Regions from separate parts of the Aminobacter sp. P9b genome, predicted to be linked through region 2. Evidence: predicted binding sites of a transcription regulator. Region 2 holds the regulator's gene; the other holds the start of a gene.
What was found. The regulator PhoB, encoded in region 2, activates phosphate uptake and scavenging genes when phosphate is short. The targets are predictions, from matches to a motif close to TGTCATNNANCTGTCAT.

Region 1 (5,440 bases), 670 kb from region 2:
CTGGACGGTGGTCAGGATAGGCTCGACCGCTTCCTTGTTCTCGAGATAGATCTTGGCGTAGCCCGAAGCGCCGAGTTCGGCGTAGTCGAGCGTGCCGCCGAGCAGGCCCTGGATGGTGCCGTCGTAGTCGGCAGCCGGGAACAGCGATACCTTCTCGACGCCGAGGACGGACGGCAACTGGTCGACGAGGCACTGGAAGTTGCGCAGGCGGTCGGCTTCATTTTCGCCGCCGATCACGCCGATGCGGAATTCCTTGAGGTCTGCGGCATGGGCCTGGCCGATCGCCAGGACGGCGAGCGAAACGGCACCCAGAAGTGCTTTCTTGAACATGGCATGTCTCCAGTTTGGCCCGGCACCTTGCCGGGTCATTTCCGTTGCTGATTGCGGGCCCTTGACGCGGGCGAGACGACCGCGAACGGCCTCAAGCCGGGGCGTAGGCCGGTTCCAGAGGTGCGGCGGATGCAGGAACCACGACCTTGACCGGGCGGATGCTGGTCGAGGTGATGGCTTCGGAAATCTCGGCGCCGTCGCTGTCGGCGCCATAGACCTTGCGCACGGCCTCGCGGGTCAGCTCTTCAGGCGCGCCGTCGAAGACGACCGCGCCGCCCGACATGCCGATGATGCGGTTGCAATAAGTGCGGGCGGTGTCGAGCGTGTGCAGGTTGGTGATGACGGTGATGCCTTCGCGCAGGTTGATGTCGCGCAGGGCGTCCATCACCACCTTGGCGTTGAGCGGATCGAGTGAGGCGATCGGCTCGTCGGCGAGGATCAGCTTCGGTTCCTGCATCAGCGCGCGGGCGATGGCGACGCGCTGCTGCTGGCCGCCCGACAGCGTGCCGGCGGGCTGGAGCGCGGTGCGGGCAATGTCCAGGCGTTCGAGCGCGGCGATGGCGCGGATGCGGTCTTCACGCGAGAAGATACCGAGCAGGTTCAGGCTGGTCGAGCGATGGTTGAGGCGGCCGAGCAGGACGTTGGTGAGCACGTCGAGGCGCGGCACCAGGTTGAATTGCTGGAAGATCATTGCGCAATCGCGCTGCCAGCGGCGAAGGGCCGGGCCGCGCAGCGACGACACTTCGGTGTTGTCGAAGACGATCGAGCCCTGGCTCGGATCGATGAGCCGGTTGATGGTTTTCAGCAGCGTCGACTTGCCGGCGCCGGAGCGTCCGATGATGCCGACCATCTGGCCCGGCTGGATCTGGAGATTGACGCCGTTGACGGCGACGTTCTTGCCGAAGCGGCGGCTGACGTTGCGGATTTCGAGCATCGTGGCTTCCCTGTCCCTTTGGGGCTTTGCGCCCCTTTTTCAGGCTTGGGCCTAGACCCGGGACGTGAAGCTGCAATGTCGGGACCATGTCAGTTTTGTTACGATGCACAGGCAGGCATGCGAAAAATGCGGCCCGAATGCGATGCGCGCGCAGGCAGCGAGCCGACAGGGCCAGTTCTTGCCGACCTGAATCGGATTGGCGTTCCATCTATTTGATCGGCAACGGTCTTTTGGGACCGTGTTTGGCCAAGATTCATGTTCAGGTCACCGGCGGCGAGCCGAGGCAGTGCGGGTAAAACCAAATCTATTCAGTGCCTTGGAGGGAGCTGGAAAGATTCTGCAAAAACTTGGCCCCCGAACCCTGACACTACACTTGTTAGTCATTATATGAGGGCGGACTTCACTTTGAGGAACCGCCGATGAAACTGTCCCGAACGACCCGCTTTGCCACGCTTTTCGCGGGCCTGTTCCTTGCCTTCTCCATGGTCGCCGTAGACCAGGCCGACGCGCGACGCGGCGGCAGCTTCGGCAGCCGGGGGGCGCGCACCTTCCAGTCGGCACCGCCGACCCGTACCGCGCCGCAGCCGTCGGCACCGGTCGAGCGCTCGATGACGCCGAACACCGGCCAGGCGACCAACCCGGCCACCAATGCCGCGCGTCCGGGTGCTGCTGCCCAGCAGCGCCCCGGCTTCATGGGCGGCTTCGGCGGCGCGATGATCGGCGGCCTATTGATGGGCGGCCTGTTCGGCATGCTGATGGGCCAGGGCTTCGGCGGTCTCGCCGGCATGTTCGGCATGCTGATGCAGGTGCTGCTGATCGGCGGCGCCATCTGGCTCGCCCTGCGCTTCTTCCGCTCGCGGCAGGCGTCCGGCCCGGCGATGGCCGGCGCGGGTGCCGGTGGCGGCAACTTCAACTACCGCGATGCCGCACCGGCTGACGCCGGCAAGGCCAATGGCGGCAGCCGTTCGTTCAGCATACCGAGCATCGGCGGCAGCCGCGCCGACGCTGCTCCGCAGCAGCCAGTGAGCAAGGACATCACCGTATCCGGCGAAGACCTCGACACGTTCCAGCGCATGCTGACCGAGGTGCAGGAGGCCTTCGGCCGCGAGGACCACAAGGCGTTGCGCCGACTGGTGACGCCCGAGATGGTGTCCTACCTCTCGGAAGAACTGGCCGACAACGCGCAGAACGGCGTGCGCAACGACGTGACCGATGTCCAACTGCTTCAGGCCGACATCGCCGAAAGCTGGAGCGAAGGCGATCGCGACTATGCGACCGCCGCGGTCAACTACTCGTCCATCGACGTGACCCGCAACCGCACCACGGGTGAGATCGTCGAAGGCGACGCCAATGAGCCGACCGAGACGACGGAGCTCTGGACGTTCGTTCGCCAGAACGGCGGCGACTGGCAGCTGTCGGCGATCCAGGAAGCCTGATCTACCTCTGCAATTTACTTTTCAGCGCCCGCAGTCGCCCTTTCGAGGTGTCGATTGCGGGCGTTGTCGTTTCAACAATCGCCTGTGGCCGCGTCACGATTTGCCGATTGCTCTGGTGCCCATTCTAGGCAAGGTTGCAAGCTGGATAGGCTGGGGTCTGCCGATCCAGGATTTCCAGTTCCCTTGACCAAACAAGGCTCGGATGACGACGGCAGCCAACTCTCTCGTTTCGCCCGATTTCCTCACCCTTACGCTTGGATTGGTTGTCTATTTCGTCGGCGTGATCCTGACCCGCCGCATTGCCTTTCTACGCAACTACAACATCCCCGAGCCGGTCACCGGCGGTTTTCTGGCGGCTGCCGCCATATGGGCGTTCTACAAGCTCTCGGGCATGGAAATCGTCTTCGAGATGACCACGCGCGACAGGCTGCTGGTCATCTTCTTTGCCACCGTTGGCGTCAATGCGCGGCTGTCCGATCTGCTGGTCGGCGGGCGGGCACTGGCCGTGCTGTGCGTGCTGACCGTGCTTTTCGTCTTCTTGCAAAATGGCGTCGGCACGCTCGGGGCCTGGCTGTTCGGCTTGCCGTCTGCCGCAGGCGTCATCATGGGATCGATCGCCTTTGTCGGCGGCCATGGCACGACGATTGCGTGGGCGCCTGCGATCGCGGCCGAGCACGGCTTTCCTGCGGCTGTAGAAGTCGGTACCGCCGCAGCGACGCTCGGCCTGATCGTGGCAAGTGTCCTGGGTGGGCCGGTGGCGAAGTTCCTCATCGAGCGCGGCAAGCTGACCACCGACGCGACAGTTTCAGAGAACGAAGGGGCAGTCGCCAAGGCGGAGGCGGCACCGATCGACAAGTCGAGCTTCATGCAGGCGCTTTTGCTGGTCAACGTCGCCGTGGTGCTCGGCTACCTGGTTCACGGACCGCTCTTGGCGATGGGCGTGAAGCTGCCGTTGTTCGTGCCTTGTCTGATCATGGGAATCGTCTTGTCCAATACGATCCCTTTCATCTTTCCACGTTTGCCCTGGCCGGCGCGCTCGCCGGCGATGTCGCTGATCTCCGATTATTCGCTGTCAGTGTTTCTTGCCATGTCGCTGATGAGCATGCAGCTTTGGACACTTGCCGGGGTGGCTGGTCCGTTGCTGGTGGTCGTTGCCCTGCAGGCGCTTCTCGCGGTCGCATTCATCGTGATCGTGCTCTTTCCGCTGCTCGGAAGGGACTATCAGGCGGCGGTACTGAGCGCCGGCTTTACCGGCCTTTCGCTGGGTGCCACTCCCACCGCCATTGCGTCGATGACGGCGGTGACCAAGCACTATGGCCCGTCACCGAACGCCTTCATCATCCTACCGCTGGTCTCAGCGTTTTTCGTCGACCTGGTCAACGTGGTCGCGATCCAGTTTTTCCTGGCGCGCTGATCTCAGCCCTCGTGCTTCTCCAGAAATTCCTCCGCAGAAAGATTGCGGAAGTCGTCGAGGGCGACACGCAGCCTGGCGTGGTCCCAATCCCACCAGGCGAGCGCCTGGAAGCGTTCGGCCGTCTTGCGATCGAAGCGCTCGCGTAGTGGCTTGGCCGGCACGCCGGCGACGATGGTGTAGGGCGCGACGTCCTTGGTGACGACAGCGCCGGAGCCGACGGCGGCGCCGTCGCCGACGGTGACGCCGGGCAGTACCGTCGAGCCGTGGCCGAGCCAGGTGTCATGGCCAATGGTGACGGCATTGGATCGGCGCCACTCGAAGAACTCGGTCTCGTGGGTGGCGTCGTCCCAATAGTCCGAAGCGCGGTAGGTGAAGTGGTGTAGCGTTGGTCGCCAGGTCGGGTGGTTGGTGGCGTTGCAGCGCACGCTTGCTGCTATGTTTGAAAACTTGCCGACCGTGGTGCACCACAGGCTGCAGTCCTGCATGACGTAAGAATAGTCGCCAAGTTCGCTCTCGCTGATGCGGGTGCGTTCGGAGACCTCGGTCCAGCGGCCGAGGGTCGACTGCGTCACCTCGGCGGTCGGGTGGATCCAGGGCTGTTCGGAAAGCTTGCGGCTCATGCTGCGGCCTTTCCTGCGGCGAATTCCGTGACGTCGACGATGCGGTCGGCGACCGCTTCGCGCACGTCGGCATCATGGAAGATGCCGAGCAGGGCCACGCCCTTCAGCTTCTTCTCCTCGATCAGGCTGATCACCACCTCGCGGTTGGTGGCGTCGAGCGAGGCCGTCGGCTCGTCGAGCAAAAGCACCGGATGGTCGGTGATGAAGCCGCGGGCAATGTTGACGCGCTGCTGTTCGCCGCCGGAGAAGGTGGCGGGCGGCAGGCTCCAAAGCCGCTCGGGCAGGTTGAGCCGGTCGAGCAATTCGGCGGCGCGCTCCTGCGCTTGCTTGCGGTCAGTGCCGCGTGCCACCAACGGTTCGGCGACGACGTCGAGGGCCGAGACGCGCGGCACGGTGCGTAGGAACTGGCTGACATAACCGATGGTGTCGCGGCGCACCGACAGCACCGTGCGCGGGTTGGCGGTGGCGAGGTCGACCAGCTGGCCGTGGTGGTCGACGATGATCTGGCCCTGGTCGACGCCGTAATTGCCGTAGACCATCTTCAAAATCGAACTCTTGCCGGCGCCCGAGGGGCCGCCGAGCACGGCGCATTCGCCAGCCCTGACCGAGAACGAGACATTGGCGACGACCGGCAGGCGGATGCCGTCGCGTAGGTGCATGGTGAAGGCCTTGGCGACCTCGGAGACGATGAGTGGGGTGGCCATGG
Region 2 (5,440 bases):
CAGGAAGTGCATGAACAGGAAATAGGCCGTGTGCAGCAAGGCAAGTCCCCACAGCACGGTTGCGGCGTTCTGCAGAAACTTCCAGACCGAAGAACCGAGCATGCGGATTGACCGGTCGTTCGAGGTCGACATGAGCACGAGCGCATAGGCAAGGGCTGCAATCCCTGTCAGGTTGGCCAGACCGAAGCCATGCTGGAACATCACATATTCACCCGTCTGTGGGTTCATTTCGTAGCCGAAGAGCCGCGCGAAATCCCACTCGACCCAGCCTTCGAGTATGATGATCGTATGCACGGCCGCCAGAAGGGTCGCGTAGATGCCGGTCTCCCGCCGATAGGCCACCACCCGGAGCAAGGCGGGCCACAGGCGCGACAATGGCCCGATCGACATGGTGATCACCAGAAGCGCCAGCGATGCGTCCGCGAATGCACGGTTCCACCGGTGCATCGGGCTCCACTGTCCGTGAACGACGGCGAATGCATAGACCAGTGCGCCAGCAAGCCCGACAACCACGACATGACGAAGCAGCGTCCGGCGCAATAGAGAGGCTGGCTGACCGGCGCGGACGCGATCGCTTGGGATATCGGTCATTGCAGATACTCCGGTTGCATTGCGGCATCCACTCGACGAGCGCGTATTTCGTGCCATGACGCAGCAGTGAGGAACGCAATGCCGAGCGCTGAAATCAGGGGGCGGATCGGGTCGAACCACATCATCAGGAATTCGCCCCCGAACAGAAGCATGAGGATCTTGTTGCACGTCGGGCAGGCGATGCCGATGAAGCCGGCCACGCCGCCGATGCCCGCGCGGCGCACTGAACAGACGGGTCGCCGCACGGCGACATAAAGCCCCGAGAGCGCCGACAGGACCACCAAAGCGGGCAGTTCCCAGCCCGCGACGGGGGTCATCCGGACAAACAGCGGATTGTCCCAGAGCGCCGAAACGGTGCCCAGCGCGGCAAAGCTCAGGATGGTCACGGCCACCCCCTTGAGAACGGCGCCGCCATGCCAGGGCCCTGAATGCGCCAAGCCGATGATGCGGTCATTCATGTCGTGTCTGCTCCAAGTTGGCCGGACGGCGCTTCGCAAGCCGGCCGGCGAGAACCTGCTGGGGTGACCGCTACATCAGCCGGCGGCTTGCGAAGCGCTGCCGCCGGCGACCTCGTGCGAATGGGGTTGGGTCGGATCGCCCAGCACGAGGATGGGCGACTGGCTCGGCACCCGTTCGTACAGATCGATGATGTCCTGGTTCATCAGGCGAACGCAGCCGCTCGAGACCGCCTTGCCAATAGTCCAGTACTCGGGCGTTCCGTGAACGCGATAAAGCGTGTCGACCTTGCCCTGGAAGACGTAGAGGGCCCGTGCTCCCAGCGGATTTTCGAGGCCGGGCGGCATGCCGCCACGGTCGGCGCCCCACTGGGCGAGATTTGGCTGACGCGCGATCATCTCGTCGGGCGGCGTCCATTTCGGCCATTCCTGTTTCCAGCCGATGCGGCCCCTTCCCGCCCAGGTGAAGCCAGCCCGGCCGAGCCCGACGCCGTAGCGCATGGCCTTGCCGTCCGGCTGGACGAGGTAGAGGTAGAAATTGTCCGTGTCGACGACCAGCGTTCCGACCGGTTCCTCGGTGACATAGTCGACCTGCCGCCGGTAATAGCGGCTCGGCACCTTGGTCAGGTCGATCGCGGCAATGGGGAACTTCTCGTTCGGCAGCGGGCCGTACATCGCAAGGGCATTGCTGTCGACGACCGGCGGCGCCTTCTTGACCGGCGCACTTGCGGCCGGCACGGCCGCTTGTTGGGTGCTGACGCAGCCGGACACCGCAAGGGTCCCCAGCCCGGCTACGCCGGCGAGAAAACGCCGGCGGCTCAATGCCGAGCCACCTCCGGGCATCGGCGCGGCGCCCGCGGCATTCGTTTCAAAAGTGTTCCTAGGCATTGGCAGTCTCCTGGCACCATTTCCTGTATTTCGGGTGACACGCGGTCGTGGAGGTCGATGACCGGTCGTTGACCATGCGCATGCAGCCGCTCGGCACCGATCCGCCGACCGGTGACGGCTCGTGCGTGCGGGCGCACGTCATCTAGCTGTTGCCACGAGCAAAGCACGCGGGCTCCTTGCGGGCTGGCGGGAATGCCAGCCGGCGGCGTCGCTACGGCGGACGCGCTCGGGCCTGGCCCAAGCGCAAGAGTTTCTCGGGAAGATCGTCCGTCTCCTCATCGCAACTGATTTCGGACGGCCTCGTCGGTGCGAGGGCCGAACGGTCAAAAATCAGGCAGCGATCGGAGGTCGAAGAAACGATGCGCTCGCCACGCGACGCGGCATGGGATCTGGGAGCCGCTTGCGAAGCGTCGTGTGGGTCGGCGCGGCAAGCTCGTCATGGACCTGCCAGGCAGGGCAGTCGCCCAGGCAGTGCGTGCTGGTGCTGTGCTCGTCGGACGTCTCGCCGGTGCAGCGATCCAGGGAAGGCAAGCACCCATCGGGCGCGGCGATAACTTCCGCCTGCCCGGTTGTCACCGGCTGCGCGCCAGTGCTCATGCCTGCGGCCTCTGCCCGATCGAGGGGCAGTCCGTAAAGCATGGTGATCAGCACCAGAACAATGGCCGAGACAACGTTGCGCACAAGGCGCCAGCTAGCATGAAAATGGACAATTTTTGGTATCGATGACATCACGAAATCGTCATCGCAGGCCATTTAATCTACCGTTGCTGAAGAAGTTATCCATCAGCGACATGGATCATTAGTTGTTCCTGCAGAAAAACCATCCCGCCGCCAGAAGGTTTGCTTGCATCGGCATCGACACCAAAGCATCGCGACGCAGGCGAGCTGTCATGATCGAGTGCCAATTGCGCGGCCGCGCCGCCACCCTGGCGGAGCACAAATCGACGACGCGCCTACCAACCCGATCTGCTGCAGGCCGCAGCTTGCCTAGGCCCGCTTGCGGCCAGAACGAAACAACGGACGTCGACCGCTAATCCTCGCGGATGGCGTAGCCGGCACCGCGGATCGTGCGGATGACGTCGGGCATGCGGCCGTTGTTGACTGCCTTGCGCAGGCGCCCGACATGCACGTCGACGGTGCGCTCGTCGATATAGATCGTCTCGCCCCAGACATTGTCGAGCAGCTGGCTGCGCGAGAACACCCTGCCCGGATGCCGCATCATGAATTCGAGCAGGCGGAACTCGGTCGGCCCGAGCTTGATCTCGCTCTTCTTGCGGTAGACCCGGTGCGACTCGCGGTCGAGCATGATGTCGCCGACCTTGAGGATGGACGACAGCACCTCGGGCTTGGCCCGGCGCAGCAGCGCCTTGACCCGCGCCATGAACTCGGGCGTCGAGAACGGCTTGACCAGATAGTCGTCCGCACCGGTCGAAAGCCCGCGCACCCGGTCGCTCTCTTCGCCGCGCGCCGTCAGCATGATGATCGGCAGGCGCTCGGTGTCGGGCCGCATCCTCAGCCGGCGGCACAGCTCGATGCCGGAAAGTGCCGGCACCATCCAGTCGAGCACCAGCAGATCGGGCACGTTTTCCTGGAGCCTGATCTCGGCTTCGTCGCCACGCGTGACGACTTCGACCTGATAACCTTCGGATTCGAGATTGTAGCGAAGCAGCACGCCCAGCGGCTCTTCGTCCTCGACGACCATGACCTTGGGAGCGATCATCGGCTGTGCCTTTTCTTGGCGCATGACCCCGATCGGATCATGCGCGGATTAACTTGCCGCAGCGCCCCCGCGCCCCGCACATGCAGCGCTGAAGTGTTCAGGCAGACACTGCCGTCGTGGTCTCGTCGACCTTCGGGCGGTTGAGCGGCAATTGCGTGCCGGTGACCACGAAATAGGCGTTCTCGGCGACGTTGGTGACATGGTCGCCGATGCGCTCGAGGTTCTTGGCACAGAACAGCAGATGCGTGCATGCGGTGATGTTGCGCGGATCTTCCATCATGTAGGTCAGGAGCTCGCGGAACACGGCCGTGTACTGGATGTCGATCTTCTGGTCGTCGTTGCGCAGTTCCTTCAGGCCTTCGGCCTGGCGCGCGACATAGAGATCGACCACGCCGCGGACCTGGCCGAGCACCAGCTGCGCCATCGCGTCGATGGAGTGCGAAAGGTTGCGCGGCGTCGGCGACTGGCCGACGGCACCGACACGCTTGGCGATGTTCTTGGCCAGGTCGCCGATGCGCTCGAGATCGCCGGCCATGCGGATGGCGCCGACCACGGCGCGCAAATCCTGCGCCATCGGCTGGCGCTTGGCGATCAGCGTGATCGCGCTGTTGTCGAGCTCGCGCTGCTTGGCGTCCATGATCGTGTCGTCGGCGACGACGTTCTGCGCCAGCGCCTGGTCGGACGAAAGCAGCGCGCGGATCGCACCTGCCACCATCGCGCCGGCCAGGTCGCCCATGTCGCGGATGACCTGGTCGACGTGTTTGAGTTCTTCGTCGAAGGACCGGACTGTGTGCTCGCCCATGATGTGTTCCTCGTCTGATGCTGGTCGGAGCCGATATCGCTCAGCCGAAACGGCCGGTGATGTAGTCCTGCGTCCGCTTGTCGTCGGGATTGGTGAACATCTTGTCGGTCGGGCCTTCCTCGACCAGATAGCCGAGATGGAACATCGCCGTGCGCTGCGACACGCGCGCAGCCTGCTGCATAGAGTGCGTCACGATGACGATGGTGTAGTTCTCGCGCAGCTCGTCGATCAGCTCCTCCACCTTGGCGGTGGCGATCGGGTCGAGCGCCGAGCACGGCTCGTCCATCAGGATCACTTCTGGCGCAACCGCGATGGCGCGCGCGATGCACAGGCGCTGCTGCTGGCCGCCCGACAGGCCGGTGCCCGGCTCGTTGAGACGGTCCTTGGCTTCGTTCCAGAGCGCTGCCTTCTGCAGGCTCTTCTCGACGATCTCGTCAAGCTCGGCTTTGTTCTTGGCGAGGCCGTGGATGCGCGGGCCGTAGGCGACGTTCTCGTAGATCGACTTGGGGAACGGGTTCGGCTTCTGGAACACCATGCCGACACGGGCGCGCAGCTCGACGACGTCGATCTTGGGATCGTAGATGTCTTCGTTGTCGAGCGTGATCTTGCCGCCGACACGGGCGCTGTCGATGGTGTCGTTCATGCGGTTGAGGCAGCGCAGGAAAGTCGACTTGCCGCAGCCCGAAGGGCCGATCAGCGCCGTCACCTGGTTCTGGCGGACATCGAGATTGACCCCGAACAGCGCCTGCTTGTCGCCATAGTGCACGGTGACCTGGTCGCCACGCATCTTGATGGGTTCATTGGGTCTGTTCATCTCGGCATTCACCGCGTCTTCGAGGGATTTCTCGGTCATGATGTTCATAGCAGGATGCTCCTTGTCCATGCCCTACCAGCGGCGCTCGAAGCGGCGGCGGAGGACGATGGCGACGATGTTCATGGCCATGAGGAAGATCAGAAGGATGATGATGGCGCCCGACATGCGCT

Region 1: phnC (phosphonate ABC transporter ATP-binding protein) is a predicted target of PhoB. The motif match lies at 1,351-1,367, and genes of this name have one in related genera.

The regions. Positions count from the first base shown of each region.
Region 1 covers NZ_CP150082.1:4,536,069-4,541,508, reverse strand. Annotated here, with positions in the region: gene phnD (phosphonate ABC transporter substrate-binding protein) at 1-330, opposite strand, end outside; gene phnC (phosphonate ABC transporter ATP-binding protein) at 422-1,264, opposite strand; gene WHT83_RS22420 (Tim44 domain-containing protein) at 1,684-2,700, shown strand; gene gltS (sodium/glutamate symporter) at 2,903-4,114, shown strand; gene WHT83_RS22410 (DapH/DapD/GlmU-related protein) at 4,117-4,734, opposite strand; gene phnL (phosphonate C-P lyase system protein PhnL) at 4,731-5,438, opposite strand.
Region 2 covers NZ_CP150082.1:266,881-272,320, forward strand. Annotated here, with positions in the region: gene WHT83_RS01320 (ferric reductase-like transmembrane domain-containing protein) at 1-591, opposite strand, end outside; gene WHT83_RS01325 (hypothetical protein) at 588-1,049, opposite strand; gene WHT83_RS01330 (L,D-transpeptidase) at 1,125-1,934, opposite strand; gene WHT83_RS01335 (hypothetical protein) at 2,265-2,687, opposite strand; gene phoB (phosphate regulon transcriptional regulator PhoB) at 2,965-3,654, opposite strand; gene phoU (phosphate signaling complex protein PhoU) at 3,752-4,456, opposite strand; gene pstB (phosphate ABC transporter ATP-binding protein PstB) at 4,497-5,318, opposite strand; gene pstA (phosphate ABC transporter permease PstA) at 5,343-5,440, opposite strand, start outside.